Regions from separate parts of the Shewanella sp. MMG014 genome, predicted to be linked through region 2. Evidence: predicted binding sites of a transcription regulator. Region 2 holds the regulator's gene; each other region holds the start of a gene.

Region 1 (7,839 bases), on a different contig from region 2:
GTTGAAGAAATCAATATCGAAGGTATTTGGCAAAATAGGATTATTAGTGGTGAAATCAATGGCTCATTTTACCTCTCCGCTCAACGTGCGGGGTTAAATGCTCGTGAAATTCAAACCATTGAAAACCTATTGTCGAGCAAATTAGACTTCTCTCGTGATCTGCGTGCAGGAGACACCTTTAATGTACTAATGAATGATCAATACATCGAAGGTGAGTCAACAGGTGCGACACAGTTACAAGCTGTAAGAATTAACACTCGTCGTAATAATGTGAATGCGTTTCAGAACGTGGATGGAAATTATTATGATGAACGTGGACAAGGGTTAGCGAGTGCTTTCCAACGTATTCCATTAGAGCGTCAATACCGTTTATCTTCCCGCTTCAATCCGACGCGTAAACACCCAGTGACTGGACGTGTTTCGCCTCATAACGGTACAGACTTTGCCACCCCAATTGGAACTCGAGTCGTCGCTCCAGGTGATGGTGTTGTGTCTATGGTCACCAATCATAGATTTGCTGGAAAATATATCGTTATCGAGCATGATAACAATGTGAGAACTCGCTACTTACATTTATCTAAGTTTCTTGTGCGCAAAGGCCAGCGGGTTAAACGTGGTCAAGTTATTGGTTTAACAGGCAATACAGGTCGAGTGACAGGGCCTCATTTACATTATGAGTTTCACGTGAACGGTCGACCAGCCGATCCAATGCGAGTGAGCATTGTTGAAGCATCGGTACTGCCAAAAAATCAAATGGACCAATTTAAACAATTGGTCAGCAGTAAAAAAATGATGATGGATCTAGGTTAATCTTTACAGGATTAAGACCTCTGTATTAATCCAATATAAACCACTTTTAATTCGATATTAAAAGTGGTTTTTTATGTTCTCCAGTCTGTTTCAAACCTGTCGGATTTACCTGTATTACAGTGCTCGCAAAGAATTTGTAGGTTGTTTATGTCTAATTCGAGTTCTGGATGCTTTGATCGAGGTTTGATGTGGTCTACATGCATAATGACATTATGCTCAGGAGAGCGGCCGCAACAGGCACATTTATTTCCGTATCGCTCAAAAGCCTCAGCTTTTAAGTCATTCCATTTTTTGCTGTTATAAAACGAAAGTATTTTGGGTTCATCAAATGGTATCAGTTCCCACTCATGGTATTCAGTTGGGGAAATGTCAGGCCCCATTAACCCTACAGAATACCCCTGTTGGCTATGTATTTTTAACCAGGAACGGATAGACTTTAGTGCAGCCTTTTCTGATTTATACTGCTTGGTTCTGCGCCCTTCACCTCTATAGGTTGCTACATACATGATAACGCTCCAATACTTTATTAATTAATTAGATTAATACGGTGACTTGCCTAACTCAATACATGTCAATAATAATCGTAAATCTAACTCAAGTTGGTGATAATCCGCTGTCATATATTCACAGAGTTGGTAAAAGGCTTTGTTGTGCTCTTTTTCTCTTAGGTGTGCAAGTTCATGCACGACCACCATTCTCAATAATGGCTCAGGGATAAACTTAAGTTTTGATGAAATTCGAATTTCATTTTTAGCTTTAACTTTACTGCCCTGTACACGGTTAGCATAAGTATGAAGGCCTAACGCTTGATGGCTTAAACTGATTTTTTCATCAAAAATGACCTTTGACAAAGGATCTGATTGTTTTAGATAAGCCTGTTTATATCCCATCGCATAGTCATATAACGCTTTATCAGTGCGAATATCATGGATCGTGGGGTAGCGTTTTATTAAAAGCCTGCCGAGGGTATCGTTGGCAATATGTTGTTTAACTTGTTCAATTGTGTTGGCTGAATAGCCTTTGATGTATTTAAGCTGCGCCTGTTGTTGTTGTTTGGCTTTTACATCTTTACTGGTAACTAAGCTTGCCAGGGTATCTCTTGCGGCTGCCACTTTTGCAGAACTTACCTTAACGGGCATTTGGGGAGGTGCTTTTCGAGGCGATTTAGCTGGTTTGTTTGAGCTCATTGAGTTAGCTCGCTTGATAGGGATGAATAGGGTGTTCTAATTATGAAGCCTACCCATTGATAATTAACGTGTTTGTTAAGTTAACAGGTAGGCTCGCAAATTTGTCTAGAGTTTAGACTTTACCGTACATACGACGATTTTGCTGTGCGTAAGCGGCTTCAAATGCTGGTAGCTGAACACGCTTTAGACCTAAAGTATCTAAATCTGCTTGAGGCGGGTTACGCTTAAGCTCTTCTTTGATAATAACAGGGCTAATTATGCCAACAGGCAAGTCAGTGATTTGAATAGCGGTTTCGAGTTTAAAACTGGTCGCAGAGCCGGCAAACTTACCTTTTTGCTCACGTTCAATGATGACAATTTCATCTACTTTGTAATCTTCCATTAATTTGTGGAAAGCAAAGTGAAACTCACGGATTGATTCTGTTTCAGCTGATTTTGAAATGCTGAAAGAAATTTGACGACACTCAGGTACGTTGAATGTTTCCACTTCGTAAGTTAATAAGCTAATGATGGCTTCGCCACCTTTTAATTCCACACCACAAATTTTCATGTTTCACCTTACTGTTAATCTGGTTTAAATCTTTATCATGCCGATTTACTGTTAAAACAGCATGATGTTTTAATGAGGTTTACTCTTCGCCAAGCTCGTGTTCATTGTCTTCAACAATGCTGTTGTCGTTTTCAACAATTTTGGCTGGCTTGGCTTTACGACGCATTGGCGCATCACCAATATCGACGCCAGTAATAAAGCGTTTATCGCGTTTAGGTGCAATTTTAGGCTTTTTAGCCGTGTTACGCTTTTTATTGGCAGCTTTAGGGTCATTGGCCTTGGTATTTTTGTTACCCGTTTTTGGCTTATCTTTTAACCCTTTAAATTTTCCTTCAAGACCTTCTATGGTCGAAAAGTCGAAATTCTTGCGTAAAAATACTTGGATTTTCTTAAAGCTGTCCCAGTCTTTAGGACCGACTAAAGAAATCGCATCACCTTTTGCGCCTGCTCGACCTGTACGGCCAATGCGATGGACGTATTCTTCGGCAAATTTAGGCATGTCAAAGTTAATCACTAATGACACGTTTAATAAATCTAGGCCACGAGAGGCGACATCCGTTGTAACTAATATTTTCTGCTGACCACGGCTAAATTTGTCCATGATCTGATTACGAGCTGATTGGTTTAAGTCACCACTTAATGCGGCAGTTTCTAATCCTTGCTCAGCAAGTAATTTAGCTAATCGGTCGGTATCAGCACGCGTCGCTGTAAATATGATGACCTGTTTATGCTGCTCGGTTTTGAGAATGTGCTGCAATAGGGCTTGCTTGTGATCTAAGTGGTCAACTAAATACACACGTTGCTGAATGTCTTTATGCTCGTTATGAGATGCCCCAATGGCGACATGGCTCGGCGTTTTAAGTAATGTGGCAGCAATATCATTAATATGGTCATGATCTAACGTGGCTGAAAACATTAATGTTTGTCGACGTTTGTGATCAGCAGCTTCGTTAATGGCTTTTAATTGCGGCGCAAAACCTAAATCAAGCATTCGGTCGGCTTCATCAAGAATAAGGAGCTCTAAGCCATTTAAGTAAAGATGACGTTGCTCTAAGTGATCAGCGATACGTCCGGGTGTAGCCACAATAAAGTGAGGGTCACGAGATAAGGATTTAGCTTGATCATTAAAGTTTTCCCCTCCTAAAATACTCACCGCTTTATACTGGGTATTTGCCACTAATAAACGTAATTGACCGTATACTTGCTGAGCCAATTCCCTTGTAGGTAGTAATATCAACACACGAGGGTCTTTTTTAGAAAGCGCTTTTGTTGAAATAACACGCTGAAGTGCGGGTAACAAAAACGCCAAGGTTTTACCTGAACCGGTTTTTGAAGATGCCATTAAATCTTTACCTGCTAAGGCAATTGGCAGGGCTTGCTGCTGAATTTCGGTTGGCTCAGAAATGCCCATATGCTTTAGACTTTCAAGTAAGCGTTTGTCTAAAGAAAAATCGGTAAATAACAAAGGTAAATCCCCTAAAAAATGATAGCCAGATATTATAACGTGTATGCTAGGCGATAGCCAACAGCTAAAGGCTCAGTTATGCTGAGTTTATAAGATTAATTGAGTCAAATTAAGCGACAAGGGATGTAAAAGATGTCGGAGCATGAAAATGAGCCTGCGGTGAATAAACCATTAAGAGTCGGTGTGGCACTGGGTAGTGGCGCAGCTAAAGGTTGGGCCCATATCGGTGTGTTGAAAGAACTGGCTGAAATGGGAATACATCCAGATAAAATTGCAGGATGTTCAGTTGGTGCATTGGTAGGTGCAGCGTATGCCAATGATCATCTTGATGAGCTAGAAGCGTGGGTGCGTGGTTTTTCCAGTTGGGATGTTTTAGGTCTGATGGATTTAAGCTGGCGTAAAGGCGGGCTGATAAGCGGTGAAAAAGTTTTTGATGTGCTGGCTGGCCGAATTGGTGAGCTAAAAATTGAACAACTGAAAAAACCATTCTCAGCGGTGGCAACTGATTTATACTCCGGACAAGAAATTTGGTTTAAAGAAGGGGATTTACGACACGCTGTTAGAGCATCATGTTCAATGCCAGGGTTTTTACCACCTGTTCAACTAGAAGACAGATGGCTAGTCGACGGCGCTGTGGTGAATCCTGTTCCAGTATCAATGTGTCGTGCGATGGGAGTTGATGTGGTCATTGCTGTTGATTTAAACGGCCATCGCCGTAACAGTATGCATATGTTGCCACAACAGATGAAAAGCCGTGCTCCTACAGCGTTAGAAAAACAACAACAAGAAGCCAAAGAGCCAGACTCTGCTTTTATGGATATTCTGGGTAAAGGTAAAGAGTACATTGCTAGCTTTTCAGAGAAGTTTTCGATGTCGACTAAATCCCATCCAGGCATGATTGCAGTGATGTCTCAGTCAATGGATATTCTAGAGCAGCGCCATAAACGTGCCAGACTGATGGGCGATCCACCTGATGTTTGCTTAGTTCCTCAGCTTGCTGATATAGGCACCATGGAGTTTCATCGTGCGGCAGAAGCCATTGAAGCTGGCAGGCAGTCTGTGCGTCAAACTGCTCATTTAATCAACTCTGCTTTAGGGCGATAACGTTTTTCAATTACTCGGTCAAGCTCTGTTTTGCCAAATAGTGCAGAGCTTGGCAGTAATATTTTTCATTTCACTTCTCCTCATCAAACTATGATCCAGATCATAGATTTCTAGTCTTCGTTATAGCTTAATGCACCATATCTAGTGTTTATTGGTTTTTTGTTGTGGATATATAGTGTTTATATCCTGTGCATAAATGGAGTAAAAGTAATGCCTGTAGTAATTAAAAGGGACGGTTGTCGGACTGTATTTGATGAGTCTAGAATTAGGGATGCCATCGTTGCTGCTATGGCGACGGCTACAGGTCATGCTGATGTTGATTACGCTGCTACCATTGCGGGTGTAATCCGAAATCAAGTCGCGAATGAAGAAGAAGTACAAATTCACCATTTACAAGATTTAGTGGAAAATCTATTAATGGAAGGGCCTCATAAAGAGGTTGCACGTCATTATATTGAATACCGTCACGATCGTGATATTTGCCGTGAAGCAAAAAGTAAACTTAACTGTGAAATTCGTGGGTTAGTTGAGCAAAGTGATAGCTCAATTTTGAACGAAAATGCCAATAAAGACGCTAAAGTTATTCCTACACAACGCGACTTACTCGCGGGTATTGTAGCCAAGCATTATGCTAAATCACACTTGTTACCAAAAGACATTGTAGCTGCTCATGAATCGGGTCAACTGCATTATCATGATTTAGATTATGCGCCTTTCTTCCCGATGTTTAACTGCATGTTAATTGATTTAGCAGGCATGATGACCCATGGCTTTAAAATGGGTAATGCCGAAATTGATACACCAAAATCAATTTCAACTGCCACAGCGGTCACTGCGCAGATTATTGCCCAAGTTGCTAGCCATATTTATGGCGGCACAACGATTAACCGTATCGATGAAGTGTTAGCGGAATTTGTGCAAAAGAGTTACCAGAAACAACTGGTGATTGGTAAAGAGTGGGGCGTGAGCGATGTGGAAGCATTTGCTATGGCGCAAACTGAAAAAGAATGTCATGACGCATTCCAGTCTTTAGAATATGAAGTGAACACTCTGCACACTGCTAATGGTCAGACTCCGTTTGTGACGTTTGGTTTTGGTCTAGGTACCAGCTGGGAGTCACGCTTAATTCAAAAATCAATTCTAACAGTACGTATGGCAGGCCTTGGTAAAAACCGTAAAACCGCGGTGTTCCCAAAACTTGTATTTGCTATTCGTGATGGCGTTAACCATAAAGCGGCTGACAGTAATTACGATATTAAAAAGTTGGCTTTAGAATGTGCCACGATGCGCATGTACCCTGATATTTTAAATTACGAGCAAGTTGAACGTGTTACTGGTTCGTTTAAAACGCCAATGGGCTGTCGCTCTTTCTTAGGTAAATATGAAGAGAATGGCGAGTTAATTCATGAAGGCCGTAATAATTTAGGTGTGGTTAGCCTTAACTTACCTAGAATCGCAATCGAAGCTAAAGGCGATGAAAAAGCCTTCTTTGCATTACTTGATGAGAGAATGACTTTAGCGCGTAAAGCGTTAGATACTCGTATTGCTCGTCTTGTCGGTGTTAAAGCCCGCGTAGCGCCAATCTTATATATGGAAGGCGCATGTGGTGTTCGTTTAAAAGCTGATGATGATATTTCGGAAATCTTCAAAAATGGTCGTGCGTCTATTTCATTAGGTTATATCGGACTTCATGAGACAATTAATGCTCTTTACGGCACAGAAGAGCATGTATTTGATAGTGAGCTACTACGTACTAAAGCCGTTGAAATTATTAATGTCATGAAGCGTGCCACGGAGTCGTGGAAGGCTGAAACAGGTTATGGCTTTAGTTTATATAGCACGCCAAGCGAAAACCTATGCAGCCGTTTTTGCCAGTTGGATGCTAAACAGTTTGGTGTGGTTGAAGGTGTGACTGATAAAGGCTACTACACCAATAGTTTCCATTTAGATGTGGAAAAGAAAGTAAACCCATACGATAAAATTGACTTTGAATTGCCATATCCTGAGCTAACAAACGGTGGATTTATTTGTTATGGCGAGTTCCCTAATATGCAACATAACGTTGAAGCATTAGAAAACGTTTGGGATTACAGCTATAGCCGAGTGCCATACTACGGTACCAATACACCTATTGATGAATGTTATGATTGCGGCTTTGTTGGTGAGTTTAACTGTACAAGTAAAGGCTTTGTCTGTCCTAAATGTGGCAACCATGAGCCAAGTAGAGTGTCAGTAACTCGTCGAGTATGTGGTTACTTAGGTAGCCCAGACGCCAGACCGTTTAACCATGGTAAGCAAGAAGAAGTAAAACGCCGCGTTAAACACATCTAGTACTCGTTCTATGTCATATCAAAAACAATAAGGCGCTGAATAGCGCCTTATCTTTTGAGTGGCTAAAGTCTTAAAAGGTCGAGATCAAATAAGGCGAGTTGAAATAGGACTACTAGGAAAAAGTCACTAAGTGCTAGATATGGTATTAAACAGCATATTTTAAGACAGTTGACTACAGTGCATTAGCTTTTTAAAGGGTTAAAGTTATGAATTTTCATCAGTATTACCCAGTCGATGTGGTAAATGGACCTGGTACGCGTTGTACCTTATTCGTAGCTGGATGTGAGCACCAATGTCGTGGCTGTTATAACCAATCAACTTGGGATCCACGCTCAGGTAATGAATTTACTCACGCGATGGAAGATCAAGTGATTGCAGATTTACAAGATACA
Region 2 (7,839 bases):
ACGCTTTTGATAGTCGTTGGTGTTCAATTCTTCAAAGCGAGCCATACGGGCTTTGCCTTTAGATTGACGACCTTTACTGCCTTGGCGTACCCATTCTAATTCTTTTTGAATGGTTTTTTGGCGGGCGCTTTCAGTTGCAGACTCTTGTTGTAGACGTGCATCTTTTTGCTCAAGCCAAGATGAGTAGTTACCTTCCCAAGGAATACCTTCACCACGGTCAAGTTCTAAAATCCAACCCGCAGCATTATCCAAGAAATATCTATCATGGGTAATCGCAACTACGGTGCCAGTATAATCTTGTAAGAAACGTTCAAGCCACGCGACAGATTCAGCATCCAAGTGGTTAGTTGGTTCGTCAAGTAACAACATGTCTGGCTTTTCAAGTAGTAAGCGACAAATTGCGACACGGCGACGTTCACCACCTGATAGCACTTCGATTTTTTCATCCCAATCAGGTAAGCGTAATGCGTTAGCTGCTCGGTCTAAAATTACATCTAGGTTATGAGCATCTTGAGACTGAATAATTGCTTCAAGTTCACCTTGCTCTTTTGCTAATGCATCAAAGTCGGCGTCAGGTTCAGCATAAAGTGCGTAAACTTCATCCAGACGAGTCAGCGCATTCTTAGCCTCACTGACCGCTTCTTCAATTGCTTCACGTACTGTTTGTGATTCATCAAGCTTAGGTTCTTGTGGCAGGTAACCAATTTTTAGGTCCTGCATCGGACGTGCTTCACCTTCGATTTCGGTATCTAAACCTGCCATGATTTTTAGCAAAGTTGATTTACCAGAACCATTTAATCCAAGTACACCAATTTTGGCGCCAGGGAAAAAACTAAGTGAAATATCTTTGAGGATTTGTTTTTTAGGCGGAACAATCTTTCCTACCCGCAGCATACTATAGACAAATTGAGCCATTTTTAAGGTTCTTTAGTGACCAATGATGATGATAATTCTACTTTATTTTTTGTTTAACTCAAATTTTGGATTAATCAAATTAAAGATAATTTCCAATGAAATTCATGTTCTAAATGCTGGGATTGTGACGCAGAGCAGAGTAGAATACCGCGCAACCCTATATATAAGAACTGCTGTTGGAGACACCAATGCTAAAGAAAGCTATGAATATCGCGGATTACGATCCACAACTGTTTCAAGCCATTGAAGATGAGACTCGTCGCCAAGAAGAGCACATTGAATTAATCGCATCTGAAAATTATACCAGCCCACGTGTTCTTGAAGCACAAGGTTCTCAGTTAACCAATAAATACGCAGAAGGTTACCCTGGTAAGCGTTATTATGGTGGTTGTGAGCATGTTGATATTGCTGAAGAATTAGCTATTTCACGTGCTAAAGAGTTGTTCGGCGCAACATACGCTAACGTTCAGCCGCATTCTGGTTCTCAGGCAAACTCAGCTGTTTTCATGGCGCTTTTACAAGGTGGTGACACCGTTTTAGGTATGAGCCTGGCACACGGTGGTCACTTGACTCACGGGTCTCATGTGAGCTTTTCAGGCAAATTATACAATGCGGTTCAGTACGGTATCGATGAAACGACTGGCAAAATCGATTATGCAGAAGTTGAGCGTTTAGCTGTTGAACATAAGCCTAAAATGATTATTGCTGGTTTCTCTGCATACTCAGGTATCATCGATTGGGGTAAATTCCGTGAAATCGCTGACAAAGTAGGTGCTTACTTATTTGTTGATATGGCCCACGTTGCAGGTCTTGTTGCTGCTGGTATCTATCCGAACCCGTTACCACATGCACACGTAGTAACAACGACGACACACAAAACACTTGCTGGTCCTCGTGGTGGATTAATTTTATCAGCATCAAACGATGAAGATATCTATAAAAAATTAAACTCAGCAGTATTCCCTGGCGGCCAAGGTGGTCCATTAATGCACGTTATTGCAGCTAAAGCCGTTGCATTTAAAGAAGCATTAGATCCAGAGTTTACGACTTACCAAGAGCAAGTTGTTGCCAACGCTAAAGTGATGGCTAAAACCTTTATCGAACGTGGCTATGATGTGGTATCTGGCGGCACTGATAACCACTTATTCCTGCTTGATTTAATCAGCAAAGATATGACTGGTAAAGATGCTGATGCTGCCTTAGGCAAAGCTAACATCACAGTGAACAAAAACTCGGTGCCAAATGATCCACGTTCACCGTTTGTGACTTCAGGTTTACGTATTGGTTCTCCTGCAATTACACGCCGTGGTTTTACTGAAACTGAATCAGTTGAGTTAACCAACTGGATGTGTGATGTACTTGACGATATTAATAATGAAGCCACGATTGAGCGTGTGAAGAATCAAGTGCTTGAATTATGTGCTAAGTTCCCTGTTTACGGTTAATACCTTTCAAGTATTCTGAAACAGGAACGTGATTGAGTAAGACTGGCTTTATTCAATTTATCTTGGCAGGATAATCTTATCGATAAGGTTAACCTTATAAAGTAAATAGGATAAACTTTAATGGCTGTAAGTACCGAGTACTTACAGCCATTTTCTTTTTAATTTCAGGAGCGAATATGCATTGCCCATTTTGTAGCGCGACAGATACTAAAGTGATTGACTCTCGACTTGTGGCTGATGGCCACCAAGTACGTCGTCGCCGGGAATGTACCGAGTGCCATGAACGCTTTACGACCTTTGAAGGTGCTGAGCTGGTGATGCCTAGAGTGATCAAACAAGATGGCACTCGTCAGCCATTTGATGAAGAGAAACTTCGTGGCGGTATGCTTAGAGCAGTTGAAAAACGCCCTGTTTCTATGGATCAAATTGAGCAAGCATTAACAAAAATAAAATCCACGCTTCGTGCGACAGGCGAACGAGAAATTGACTCTGCTATGATCGGTAACTTAATGATGGAGCAGTTAATGGTGCTTGATAAAGTTGCCTATATTCGCTTTGCTTCTGTTTACCGTGCATTTGAAGATGTGTCTCAATTTGGTGAAGCAATCGCTAAGTTACAAAAGTAGCCGCATTATCATTACTTGCCGCTAGCAAAATATTGCTTTTTATCGTTTTGGTGCAATCAAGAAGGTTTTTATGTCTCAGTGGTCTATCCTTGATATTTCAATGATGAGTCTGGCAATTTCATTAGCAGAAAAAGGACGTTATACAACTCGGCCTAATCCAAACGTAGGCTGTGTGATTGCCGTTGGCGAGCAGATTATTGGTCAAGGTTATCATATTAAAGCGGGTGGCCCGCACGCTGAAATTCACGCTTTAAATGCAGTACAAACCAATCAGCAGCAAGATAAATTAAGCCAAGCCACTGCCTATGTCACCCTTGAGCCTTGCAGTCATTACGGCCGAACTCCTCCTTGTGCATTAGCGTTAATAAATGCGGGGATAAAAAGGGTTGTTATTGCTGAGGTTGATGCCAACCCGCAAGTGGCAGGTAATGGTATTCGAATGCTACAAGAAGCGGGAATTGAGGTTGAAGTCGGATTATTAACCGAGCAAGCCAAACAACTTAATCTTGGGTTTACTAAGCGAATGCTCACAGGCTTGCCACTTGTTACCATTAAGCTTGCTGCCAGTATTGATGGAAAAACGGCATTGTCTAATGGGGTGTCTAAATGGATTACAGGACCTGAAGCCCGAGCGGATGTACAAAAGTTACGTGCTCGACAATGCGCCATTATTACTGGTGTAGAAACGGTACTTGCTGACAACCCATCTATGAATGTCCGTTATGAAGAATTAGGCAGTGTAAAAGAGCATTTAGCAGCAAATGAAATTAAACAACCATTAAGGGTTATTCTAGATAGTAAAGCTAGGCTAACAAATGACTTTGCACTGTTTGAAATAGCGTCTCCTATACTGTTGGTTTCATGTGTGGAATACCCCGCAGAAGTGAGAGAAAGATTTAACAATCATGTTAGTTGTATCACTATTGGTGCAAATGATGATGGACGCGTTGATTTACATGCGTTATTTACTTATTTAGGTAAGCAATGCAATACGGTTCTCGTAGAGGCTGGAGCAACATTAGCGGGTAGCGTCATCAAACAAGGCTTAGGTGATGAATTGTATTTATATCAAGCGATGAAGTTACTGGGTAGCCAAGGTCGTAATTTAGTCCAGCTTGATGATTACCAAGCCATGTCAGATATCCCTAAAATACAACTTAACGATACGCGTCGAGTCGGTGCAGATCTAAGAATGATATTTGCTCTATAAGCAACAAGATTTTTTGCCATTATTTAAACGGTATAGGCAACGAACACTGTTAAATAATATTGAATAAGATAACAAGTGAGTATTTATGTTTACCGGCATTATTGAAGCCCTAGGCACATTAAGAAAAATTGATCGCAAAGGCGATGATATTCGTTTAAATGTAGCTAGTGGTAGTTTGGATTTATCTGATGTCAAACTAGGAGATAGTATTGCAACCAATGGTGTGTGTTTAACGGTTGTACAATGTCTACCTGATGGTTATGTTGCAGATATTTCAGCTGAAACTGTCGCATTAACTGGTTTTGCTGATTATAAAGTCGGACAAAAGGTTAACCTTGAAAAAGCGGTGATGCCAACGACGCGTTTAGGCGGCCATATGGTAAGCGGGCATGTTGATGGTATTGCAAGGGTTGAGCAACGAAATGTGCGCGGAAAAGCCATCGAGTTTTGGTTACTCGCACCTGAAGACTTATCTCGATATATCGCTCATAAAGGCTCAATAACCATTGACGGAGTTAGCTTAACAGTTAACGAAATTGATGGGCATCGTTTTAGGTTAACGATTGTGCCACATACAGCCGAAGAAACGACCTTGTTGGCTTTGCAAGCCGGCAGTAAGGTCAACATCGAAGTGGATTTAATTGCACGTTATTTAGAGCGCTTGATGAACGCTGAAAAAGCCACAAAATCCGAAGGCGGCATCACTATGGAAATGCTAGCCAACGCCGGATTTATGCGATAGAAAATAGAATACCCGAATATATTTAGCCTATGTTGCTGATATAGAAAAACTAAACATAAAGGTCTTAACATGGCACTACACAGTATAGAAGAGATCATCGAAGATATTCGTCAGGGTAAAATGGTTATCTTGATGGACGATGAAGATAGAGAGAATGAAGGCGATCTTATCATGGCGGCCGAAAAGGTGACGCCAGAGGCAATTAACTTTATGGCGACCTATGGTCGTGGATTGATTTGCCAAACAATGACTAAAGAGCGCTGTATGCAGTTAAATTTACCTTTAATGGTAACTAATAATAATGCACAGTTCTCGACAAACTTTACTGTATCAATTGAAGCTGCAACAGGTGTAACAACAGGCATTTCAGCTCATGATCGTGCTGTTACAGTTCAGGCGGCTGTTGCAAAAGATGCTAAAGCCGCTGATTTAGTTCAGCCTGGGCATATTTTCCCATTAATGGCACAAGATGGCGGCGTATTAACGCGTGCTGGACACACTGAAGCTGGTTGCGATTTAGCTCGATTAGCAGGTTTGGAGCCTTCAGGTGTGATCGTTGAGATTTTAAATGATGACGGCACGATGGCACGTTGTCCTGATTTAGAAGTGTTTAGTGAAAAACACGGTATTAAAATGGGGACAATTGCTGATTTAATTGAGTACCGTAATACCAAAGAAACCACTGTTGTGCGTGAAGCAGAATGTAAACTACCCACACGCTTTGGTGAGTTTACTATGGTGACATTTAGAGACACCATCGATAATCAATTGCACTATGCATTGGTAAAAGGTGAAGTGAAAGCTGATTGTTTAGTGCGTGTGCACTTGCAAAATACATTTAACGATTTGCTTCACTCTGAGCGAGATCAAAAACGTAGCTGGCCACTAGAAAAAGCGATGGAACGCATCGCTAATGAAGGTGGTGTTTTAGTATTATTAGGCCATGAAGAGCATTCAAGTGAGATGCTAGCCAAAGTAAAAGCGTTTGAAGCAGAAGACAAAGGTCAAGCACCAACTGCGGCGAAATGGGTCGGCACCTCACGTAAAGTGGGCATCGGTTCGCAAATACTATCAAGTCTTGGTGTCAGCAGCATGAGGCTATTGAGTTCGCCGAAACATTATCATTCGTTATCGGGCTTCGGTTTAGAAGTGACTGATTACATTGCAGAATAATTCACTAATTTAGTGAAGTTAACATTTATCATTAATTGCACAGGACTCAGGGCATTTTGCTGTGGTATTATACCGCCACTTTTGCCCAGAGCTGGGTGCTTTAGCTAATTTAGGTAAGATAATGAACGTAGTTCAAGGTAATATCGAAGCAAAAAATGCCAAAGTGGCGATCGTTGTATCGCGTTTCAATAGTTTCTTAGTTGAGAGTCTGCTTGATGGCGCAATAGATACACTAAAACGTTTTGGTCAGGTTGAAGATGACAACATTACTGTTGTTCGTGTTCCTGGCGCTGTTGAATTACCACTGGCTGCACGACGTGTTGCTGCTTGTGGGAAATTTGACGGTATCATTGCACTTGGTGCTGTGATTCGTGGTGGTACTCCGCATTTTGATTTAGTTGCAGGCGAGTGTAACAAGGGTCTAGCTCAAGTTGCTTTAGAGTTTGATATTCCTGTTTCATTTGGCGTGTTAACCACAGATACCATTGAGCAAGCAATTGAGCGCTCTGGTACTAAAGCAGGTAACAAAGGTACTGAAGCTGCCCTTGGCCTACTTGAAATGGTTAATGTTCTGCAAGAATTAGAACAACAGTTGGTATAGTAGTAGGAAAAGTAATGAAGCCTTCAGAGCGCCGTAAGGCACGCCGTTTAGCTGTTCAAGCTATCTATTCGTGGCAGTTAAGCCAAAATAACGTTGCTGACGTTGAACACGAATTTTTAACTGAGCAAAACATTAACGGTGTTGATGTAGCTTATTTTCGTGAGTTGCTATCAGGTGTAGCAACAAAAGCGACTCAACTTGATGCGCTTTTAAAGCCACATTTAGATCGTGATATTGAAGACGTATCGCCAGTTGAGAAAGCCATTGTGCGCTTAGCTGCGTATGAACTCACTTATCGTAAAGATGTGCCATTTAAAGTGGCTATCAACGAAGGTATCGAATTAGCGAAAGCCTTTGGTGCCGATGACAGTCATAAGTTTGTCAATGGTATGCTAGATAAGCTTGTTACTCGTAAGTAATAAATAAAACGGTATCTTCGGATACCGTTTTTGTATGGCTTACCGATTTCTATAACAGTAGGTGGGCGGGCAACCGTACCAATTTTATCGTGAAAGAATTCCAACTTATTGAACAATTTTTCCGTGATAAAGGTCAGAAACGTCGTGATGTTCATCTCGGCATTGGTGATGACTGTGCATTAGTACAACCAGCTGAAAACAAATCTATTGCAATTTCTTGTGACACCCTCGTAGAAAATATTCACTTCCTACCTTCAATGCCTGCGCATGAGTTAGGCTATAAATCAGTGGCAGTAAACTTATCTGATTTAGCTGCGATGGGAGCCGATCCCGCTTGGATGACCCTGGCGTTAACCTTGCCTGATGTTGATAACGACTGGTTACAGCAGTTTAGTGAAGGGTTGTTTGAAGCTGCGGAATACTACAGTGTGAGCTTGATTGGTGGTGATACTACTCGTGGCCCACGCAGTATCAATATCACGATTCATGGTCAAGTTCCTACCGGTAAAGCCTTAACTCGTGGTGGTGCAAAAATCGGTGACTGGATTTATGTCACTGGTACCTTAGGTGATTCCGCATTAGGCTTGGATATTTTGCTAGGTAAGCAAGATGTTGACCCTCAGTTTAAAGAGTTTTTGATTAATCGCCATTATCATCCAACGCCAAGGATCTTGGCTGGACAAGCCCTGCGTTCATTAGCAACCAGTG
Region 3 (7,839 bases), on a different contig from region 2:
TTACTCGTGGCTTGGGTTGGGCGTTGGTTCCAGAACATATTGCCGGTTCTCAGTGGTATTCGGGTGAAATAAAAGAGTTGAGCACTTACCACATACCCGAATCATTGTTGATTGAAATGGGGTTAGTTAAACGACGAGACAAAGGTGCTGGCAATATTATGAATTGGATGTTTGCAGAACTTGAAGCTATGTTTCTTGAGGCTAAAAAGAACAAAAATTAGGGTTTACTATTTATCTTAGTGACTTATTTTTGTTGTAATTTGGATTATTACGGCGATGAGATAATCGGTAAAAACGAATACTCGCTATTGAAAAGTGAAACGAGCGAGAAGGCTCGTTTCATATTTAATCGAGTGTAATCAGTGTTTTGTTATGCTGAACATAAAGGTTACTTGGTTCATCTGTAGTGAGATCGAGATCGAGGTTCGTCTCAGGTACACAGCAACAAGGCAAGCATTCATCAGCTTCTAGTTCGACCAAAGGTTCAGAGATATAAGTCACTGAACCTTTATTGATACGAGTTTTACACGAACCACAAAAACCGTTTCTGCACTCAGAAAAGATATTAACTTTTTTTATCTCAAGTACATCTAGTAAGGTGTGCTGCTGTTGATTAAACAACAACACTGGCTCACCATTTAAACTAACAATAGGTGCTTTTTTAAAGTTGGGCTTATAGGTCAAAGTCAGAAAACTCATCGCTGTCAACGGCCGAATCAATTTGACCAACTAAGTAAGATGAGACTTCAACTTCTTGTGGTGCCACTTGTACAGCATCACTTTCAAGCCAGTTTTTCATCCATGGTAACGGGTTAGTTTGTTCTGCATAGGGTTGAGGCAAGTTAACGGCTTTCATACGTTGGTTAGTAATGTACTCAACGTACTGACATAAAATTTGCTCATTTAATCCGATCATTGAACCGTCTTTGAATAAGTATTTAGCCCATTCTTTCTCTTGCTCTGCTGCTTTATAAAAAATATCGTAGGCTTGATCGTGACACTCTTTGGCAATTTCACCCATTTCAGGATCATCTTTGCCGCCTTGCATAATATTAAGAATATGCTGAGTGCTATTTAAATGTAAGGCTTCATCACGGGCAATTAAACGAATAATTTTCGCATTGCCTTCCATTAATTTACGTTCAGCGAAAGCAAATGAACATGCAAAACTGACATAAAAACGAATCGCTTCCAATGCATTTACAGACATCATGCATAAATACAGAGACTTTTTAAGGATACGTGGACTAACAGTGATTTCTTTACCGTTAACCAAATGTGTTCCTTCACCATGTAAATTAAGCACTTGAGTCAGTTCAATTAAATCATCGTAGTATTGAGCAATATCACCTGCACGTTTTAAAATTTCTTTATTCACCACGATATCATCAAATACGACAGACGGATCATTAACAATATTACGAATAATGTGGGTATAAGAACGCGAGTGAATTGTTTCTGAAAAAGACCAAGTTTCAATCCATGTTTCTAATTCAGGTAACGATACTAACGGTAATAACGCCACATTCGGTGAGCGACCTTGAATAGAATCTAATAATGTTTGGTACTTAAGGTTTGAAATGAAAATGTGTTTTTCATGTTCTGGTAAACCTTGGTAATCAATTTTGTCTTTGCTTACGTCTACTTCTTCTGGGCGCCAGAAAAAAGATAATTGCTTTTCAATTAGCTTTTCAAAAACTTCATATTTTTGTTGATCATAACGAGCAACGTTAACTGACTGTCCCATGAACATAGGTTCGTTCATCGGATTATTTGGTGTTTGACAAAAAGTAGAATAAGCCATTTATATATCCTAAAAAAGCGGGGATAAGTCCCCGCATTTAAATGCAAATTGTTGAATTAAATCTTACAAGCGCCGCCTGCACAGCCATCATCTTCTTTCTCAACGACGGTAATGTCGTCAAGGTTGTCGGATGCTCCATCACGGGTGTTGTGATAGTAAAGTGTTTTAACACCAAGTTTATAGGCTGTTAATAGATCTTTCAGCAAGGTTTTCATCGGTACTTTTTGACCGTCAAAACGTGTTGGATCGTAGTTAGTGTTAGCCGAAATTGCTTGGTCGACGAATTTTTGCATGATACCAACGAGCTGTAAATAACCATCATTATTTGGCATATTCCACAGCAATTCATATTGATGTTTTAGCTCATCAAAGTCAGGTACGACTTGCTTTAGTTGCCCATCTTTACTTGCTTTAACGCTGATTAAGCCACGTGGTGGCTCGATGCCATTTGTTGCGTTAGAAATTTGCGAAGACGTTTCTGATGGCATTAATGCTGATAGAGTAGAGTTACGTAAGCCGTGAGCTTTAATGTCACCACGTAATCCTTCCCAATCCATATGTAATGGTTCATCACAGATTTTGTCTAAATCACGCTTATATGTGTCAATTGGTAAAACACCTTCAGCGTAAGTAGTTTCATTAAATAAAGGACATGCACCTTGCTCTTTTGCTAGGTTCATAGAGGCTTTAAGTAAGTAGAACTGAATCGCTTCAAACGTCTTATGGGTCAGGTTATTACCAGAGCCATCAGAATATTTCATGCCATTTTTCGCAAGGTAATTTGCGAAGTTAATAACGCCTATACCTAGTGTTCTACGGTTCATAGAACCCAGTTGAGCAGAGATAATTGGGTAATCTTGATAATCAAGTAAATTATCTAATGCACGAACGGCAAGATCTGCAAGCGGTTCTAATTCTGATAAGTCTTTGATAGCACCCAAGTTAAGCGCTGATAAAGTACATAATGCAATTTCACCATTAGGATCTTCGATGTTACGCATCGGCTTAGTTGGTAAAGCGATTTCTAAACAAAGGTTAGACTGTTTAATTGGTGCGACTTGCGGGTCAAATGGACTATGAGTATTACAGTGATCAACATTTTGAATATAGATTCGGCCAGTTGATGCTCGTTCTTGCATCATTAATGAAAATAATTCAACGGCTTTAATCTCTTTACGACGAATGCTGCTATCCGCTTCGTATTGAAGATATAAGCGCTCAAACTCTACTTGGTCAGCGAAGAATGCATCGTATAAACCAGGAACATCAGATGGGCTAAATAAGCTAATATTTTCAGACTTAATTAAACGTTGGTACATCAATTTGTTTAATTGCACGCCGTAATCTAAATGACGAACACGGTTATCTTCTACACCACGGTTATTTTTAAGCACAAGAAGTGATTCAACCTCTAGGTGCCATAATGGGTAAAATAAAGTCGCTGCGCCGCCACGAACTCCGCCTTGTGAGCAAGACTTTACCGCAGTTTGGAAATATTTATAAAACGGTAAGCAACCAGTGTGGAATGCTTCACCGCCTCGGATTGGGCTACCTAAAGCTCGAATACGGCCTGCGTTAATACCAATACCCGCACGTTGACTTACGTATTTTACAATTGAAGATGCAGTCGCATTGATTGAATCAAGGCTATCGTCACATTCAATTAATACGCACGAACTAAATTGACGAGTAGGGGTGCGCACACCAGCCATGATTGGCGTTGGAAGTGAAATTTTAAATGTCGATACGGCATCGTAGAAACGCTTAATGTAGTCAAGACGTGTTTCTTTTGGATACTTAGCAAATAAGCAAGCAGCTACCAAGATATAGAGAAACTGTGCACTTTCGTAAATTTCATTAGTCACACGGTTTTGAACTAGGTATTTCCCTTCGAGTTGCTTAACAGCAGCATATGAGAAGTCCATGTCACGCCAGTGGTCGATGTAGCTATCTAAGATAGTTAACTCTTCTGCTGTGTAGTCTTCGATAATGTGCTTGTCGTACTTACCCAACTCAACTAAACGATTGACTTGATCAATTAATTTTGGAGGCTCGAATTGACCGAAGGCTTTTTTACGCAGATGAAAAACAGCTAAACGCGCAGCAAGAAATTGGTAATCTGGTGACTCTGGAGAGATTAAGTCAGCTGCTGCTTTGATGATTGTTTCGTGAATAGCCTCTGTAGGAATGCCTTCAAAAAACTGTAAGTGAGAACGTAATTCTACTTCTGAAACTGATACGTTGTTTAAGCCTTTGGCTGCCCACTCGATTACGCGATGGATCTTATCTAAATCGATTGTTTCGCGTTCGCCACTGCGTTTAGTGACTGTCATATTGCTGTTCATTAAAAAGAGGCCTTGATTCGATATTTATTGGTGTAATTTATTCATTGGATCTTTTTTTATCGACTACGTTACGATCGCCAATAAATCACAATACGTCCCTTGTAAGTTGATCATCCAAATTCAATTAACAAACTAATATTGATAAAAATACTAGTGTTACAGCGAGATACTGCGCTTTTATCGCTAGTGCCTCGTATTGATGTCACACACAAGATATGGTGTTTTATAAAAACTAACATACAAGATAGTGAGGTTGGTCACCATTTGCAAGTAGGATTTTAATTAATAAGTTGTGGATATCTTATGGATAGTCATTCAAGTTAGTAAAAGCTAACCTGCTAACGCAAAATAGCCTTTGAATTTCTCGTGACGTTGTTTTTTTAGACAGTTAACGTGATTAGATTGATCGCTAAAATATTCAGCGATCGATTGTTTTTATATAAAAATAGTTTGATTTTTTTTGTGATGTTTGAGTGTGAAATGAAACAATGAGTTTTCATTTGGCTTTATGAGTCAAAGTACAGTGTTACTGATGAGTTTATTGCACTAAATTGACTACTGTTATCCTTAGAACAGTGAGATAAAAAGTGAAGTGACAGCAATGGCGTTAGTGCAGAAAAGTCGTTAGTAAAGAAACTCTATAGTGAGAGCATTAAAGGCTTGCTGATATCTATCGAAAGTGAGTCATTGAAATGATACTTCAATTATGAAATTTGAAGCAGCAATTTACTAATCACTTTTGCATCATTACCTTAAGATTTACATATCAGCATTGAATTTATGAAGAGTACTATTTTAGTTGCTCTTATTATTCAAAAAAATGGTGTAAATCGTTAACTGTGTTAAATACAATTTTACTTGGCCATAAGTCTGGCTGGTCGTCGTCTGAAAGGTATCCCCACATGGCAGTGCCGCCAATCATGCCGGCATTATTGGCGGCGACTAGATCGCGCTCAGCATCACCTAGGTACAATATATTTGCAGGCGCACAGTTAATTTGCTGAGCTGCTAATAACATGGGGGCAGTGTGAGGTTTAGGGTGAAGGGTAGAGTCGCCACTAACGATACTCGTTAAACGTTCAGTTAGCCCTAAAGCATCAATTAACGGACGAGTAAACTTTGCTTGTTTATTTGTAACCACCCCAAACGGTATTGCTTTTGTTTCAAGTAAAGTGAGAAATGAGGCTAAACCTTCAAATAAAGAGGCTTTTTGACCATTCACTTTTTTATAGTGTTTAAGCAGACTCTGTTGAATGCTTACTTGCTCTGATTCATTTAACTCAGGTACAGCAGCATTTACTAAGGCCAAACTTCCGTGTGAAGCTGAATAGCGTAGTGCTTCGACGGACTTAGGGGCGATATCGCGCTCTTGCAAGGCTAAATTTAATGCATATACCAGATCGGGTGCGGTATCAGCCAAGGTTCCATCCAAATCAAATAATACTGCTTTAATCTGATCCGTCGCACTAATTTGATTCATTGTACTACCTTAAGGTTTAATTCGTTTATCAATAATGGAAAGAGTAACGTCACGTTATATTGGGTTAAGTAATCAAACGAATAAATAGGTTAACTAAGCAAGCTAAGTAAACAGACTAAAAATGACATCAAATAAAAGTGTAGAACATCAACTAGCCTGGTTTTGAATACTGCTAATAGACAATAAGTGGTCATGTCCTTTAATCATTAACCATTAACTATTAATCAAAGACATGACCTGAATTGTGTGTTTTATCCAGCTTTTTGAGTCGCTATCATATAGTTTACGTCAAGTTTATTTGTATATTTATACACACCTGTTAACGGGTTATGAGTAATGCCTAAGGCGTCTCTACAGATTAAATCAGTTTGATCGACCAAATTGATTAATTCTGAGGGCTTAATAAACTTACTGTGATCATGGGTACCAACAGGCAGCATCTTTAATACATATTCTGCGCCTACTATCGCTTGTATGTAAGACATCATATTTCTATTAATGGTAGAAAAGAAAACAAAGCCATCTGGCTTTACCATATCGCAGCATGCACGAATCACTGATAATGGATCCGGTACGTGCTCAAGCATTTCCATACACGTTACGACGTCATATTTTTCGCTATTGTTAGCAGCGTGTTCTTCTGCAGTCATAGTGTCATAGTGAATATCGATACCAGTTTCGAGCGCATGAAGCTTGGCCACTTCAATTTGCGCATCACCCATATCAAGACCGGTAACTTTAGCGCCGATTTTTGCCATGCTCTCAGATAAAATACCGCCGCCACAACCGATATCAATAACGTGTTTATCAAACAAACCGCCGCAAGTTTGATCGATATAATTTAACCTTAAAGGATTAAGTTGGTGTAGTGGTTTGAAATCACCATTTGGATCCCACCAAGACTGTGCCATTTGAGCAAACTTTTCGATTTCTTGGTGATCAACATTTTGTTGATTTTGGTTTTCGTGATTAGACATAACAGGACCCATAATATATTTATGATTATTGCAGGTATTATAACCATCCGTTTCAATAAACAAAGTGAGATAAAACAAGATTAATTTTCAATTGATTATATAAGCAGCAATCATTGCCGATAAAAAACACATTAATTATCAAAACACGTATATAAGGATATTAAAAAGTAGAACTTACGAATCAAATTAGGGGAATTATCGCTGTTTTTATTAAGTTTTTCACTTGCATTCACTTATTGTTGTTCTAGGGTCTAGCCACTTTATATATCTGTGTTAGAATGCCAAATCACGTTTTTGAGCTACACAATAAAATGGAATAATTATTGTGCGCTAATTTTAGGGGAACGAGCAGTTTATGACTGATCTGGCAACATCAATTTCGCCAATTAACATCGAAGACGAACTAAAGAATTCTTATTTAGATTATGCGATGAGTGTAATCGTAGGTCGTGCATTACCCGACGTTCGTGACGGGTTAAAACCTGTTCACCGTCGTGTTCTATTCGCAATGAACGAATTAAAGAACGACTACAATAAGCCTTATAAAAAATCAGCTCGTGTTGTTGGTGACGTAATCGGTAAGTATCACCCACATGGTGATACAGCTGTATATGACACAATCGTTCGTTTGGCGCAGCCATTCTCAATGCGTTATACGCTTGTTGACGGCCAAGGTAACTTTGGTTCAGTAGATGGTGATTCTGCTGCGGCAATGCGTTATACCGAAATCCGTATGGAAAAATTGGCTCATTCACTTTTAGCCGATTTAGAAAAAGAAACAGTAGATTTTGTACCTAACTATGATGGTACAGAGTTTATTCCAGCAGTATTACCAACACGCGTACCAACCTTATTAATTAATGGTTCATCCGGTATTGCTGTGGGTATGGCGACCAATATCCCGCCTCATAATATCACTGAAGTCATTAATGGCTGTTTAGCATTGATTGCTGAACCAAGTCTTTCAATCGAACAGTTAATGGAACATATTCCAGGACCTGATTTCCCAACAGCTGCAACAATTAATGGCCGTAAAGGTATTATTGATGCTTACAAAACGGGTCGTGGCCGTGCCGTCATGCGCTCTAAAGCTGAGATTGAAGAAGATAACGGTCGTGAACGTATTATCGTTACCGAAATTCCTTATCAAGTTAACAAAGCACGTTTGATTGAAAAAATCGCCGAGCTTGTTAAGGATAAGAAAATTGAAGGTATTACAGGCTTACGTGATGA

Evidence for each region. The regulator NrdR, encoded in region 2, represses ribonucleotide reductase genes. The targets are predictions, from matches to a motif close to AAACACNANATNTNGTGTTT.
Region 1: the regulator NrdR is predicted to act here: its motif matches at 5,247-5,266, upstream of nrdD (anaerobic ribonucleoside-triphosphate reductase).
Region 3: the regulator NrdR is predicted to act here: its motif matches at 4,354-4,373, upstream of nrdA (class 1a ribonucleoside-diphosphate reductase subunit alpha).

Annotation. Positions count from the first base shown of each region.
Region 1 is NZ_JAGJDZ010000013.1:76,627-84,465, forward strand. Features, by position in the region: gene J8L86_RS18235 (peptidoglycan DD-metalloendopeptidase family protein) at 1-810, shown strand, start outside; gene J8L86_RS18240 (HNH endonuclease signature motif containing protein) at 882-1,316, opposite strand; gene J8L86_RS18245 (YgjP-like metallopeptidase domain-containing protein) at 1,350-1,949, opposite strand; gene J8L86_RS18250 (DUF3010 family protein) at 2,110-2,547, opposite strand; gene J8L86_RS18255 (DEAD/DEAH box helicase) at 2,627-4,012, opposite strand; gene rssA (patatin-like phospholipase RssA) at 4,145-5,116, shown strand; gene nrdD (anaerobic ribonucleoside-triphosphate reductase) at 5,327-7,447, shown strand; gene nrdG (anaerobic ribonucleoside-triphosphate reductase-activating protein) at 7,654-7,839, shown strand, end outside.
Region 2 is NZ_JAGJDZ010000004.1:261,200-269,038, forward strand. Features, by position in the region: gene ettA (energy-dependent translational throttle protein EttA) at 1-915, opposite strand, end outside; gene glyA (serine hydroxymethyltransferase) at 1,104-2,360, shown strand; gene nrdR (transcriptional regulator NrdR) at 2,537-2,986, shown strand; gene ribD (bifunctional diaminohydroxyphosphoribosylaminopyrimidine deaminase/5-amino-6-(5-phosphoribosylamino)uracil reductase RibD) at 3,057-4,196, shown strand; gene J8L86_RS08675 (riboflavin synthase) at 4,282-4,938, shown strand; gene ribBA (bifunctional 3,4-dihydroxy-2-butanone-4-phosphate synthase/GTP cyclohydrolase II) at 5,008-6,111, shown strand; gene ribE (6,7-dimethyl-8-ribityllumazine synthase) at 6,233-6,712, shown strand; gene nusB (transcription antitermination factor NusB) at 6,727-7,131, shown strand; gene thiL (thiamine-phosphate kinase) at 7,221-7,839, shown strand, end outside.
Region 3 is NZ_JAGJDZ010000002.1:103,822-111,660, reverse strand. Features, by position in the region: gene J8L86_RS03475 (LysR family transcriptional regulator) at 1-221, shown strand, start outside; gene yfaE (class I ribonucleotide reductase maintenance protein YfaE) at 346-699, opposite strand; gene nrdB (class Ia ribonucleoside-diphosphate reductase subunit beta) at 674-1,804, opposite strand; gene nrdA (class 1a ribonucleoside-diphosphate reductase subunit alpha) at 1,861-4,149, opposite strand; gene J8L86_RS03455 (HAD-IA family hydrolase) at 4,958-5,629, opposite strand; gene ubiG (bifunctional 2-polyprenyl-6-hydroxyphenol methylase/3-demethylubiquinol 3-O-methyltransferase UbiG) at 5,881-6,606, opposite strand; gene gyrA (DNA gyrase subunit A) at 6,962-7,839, shown strand, end outside.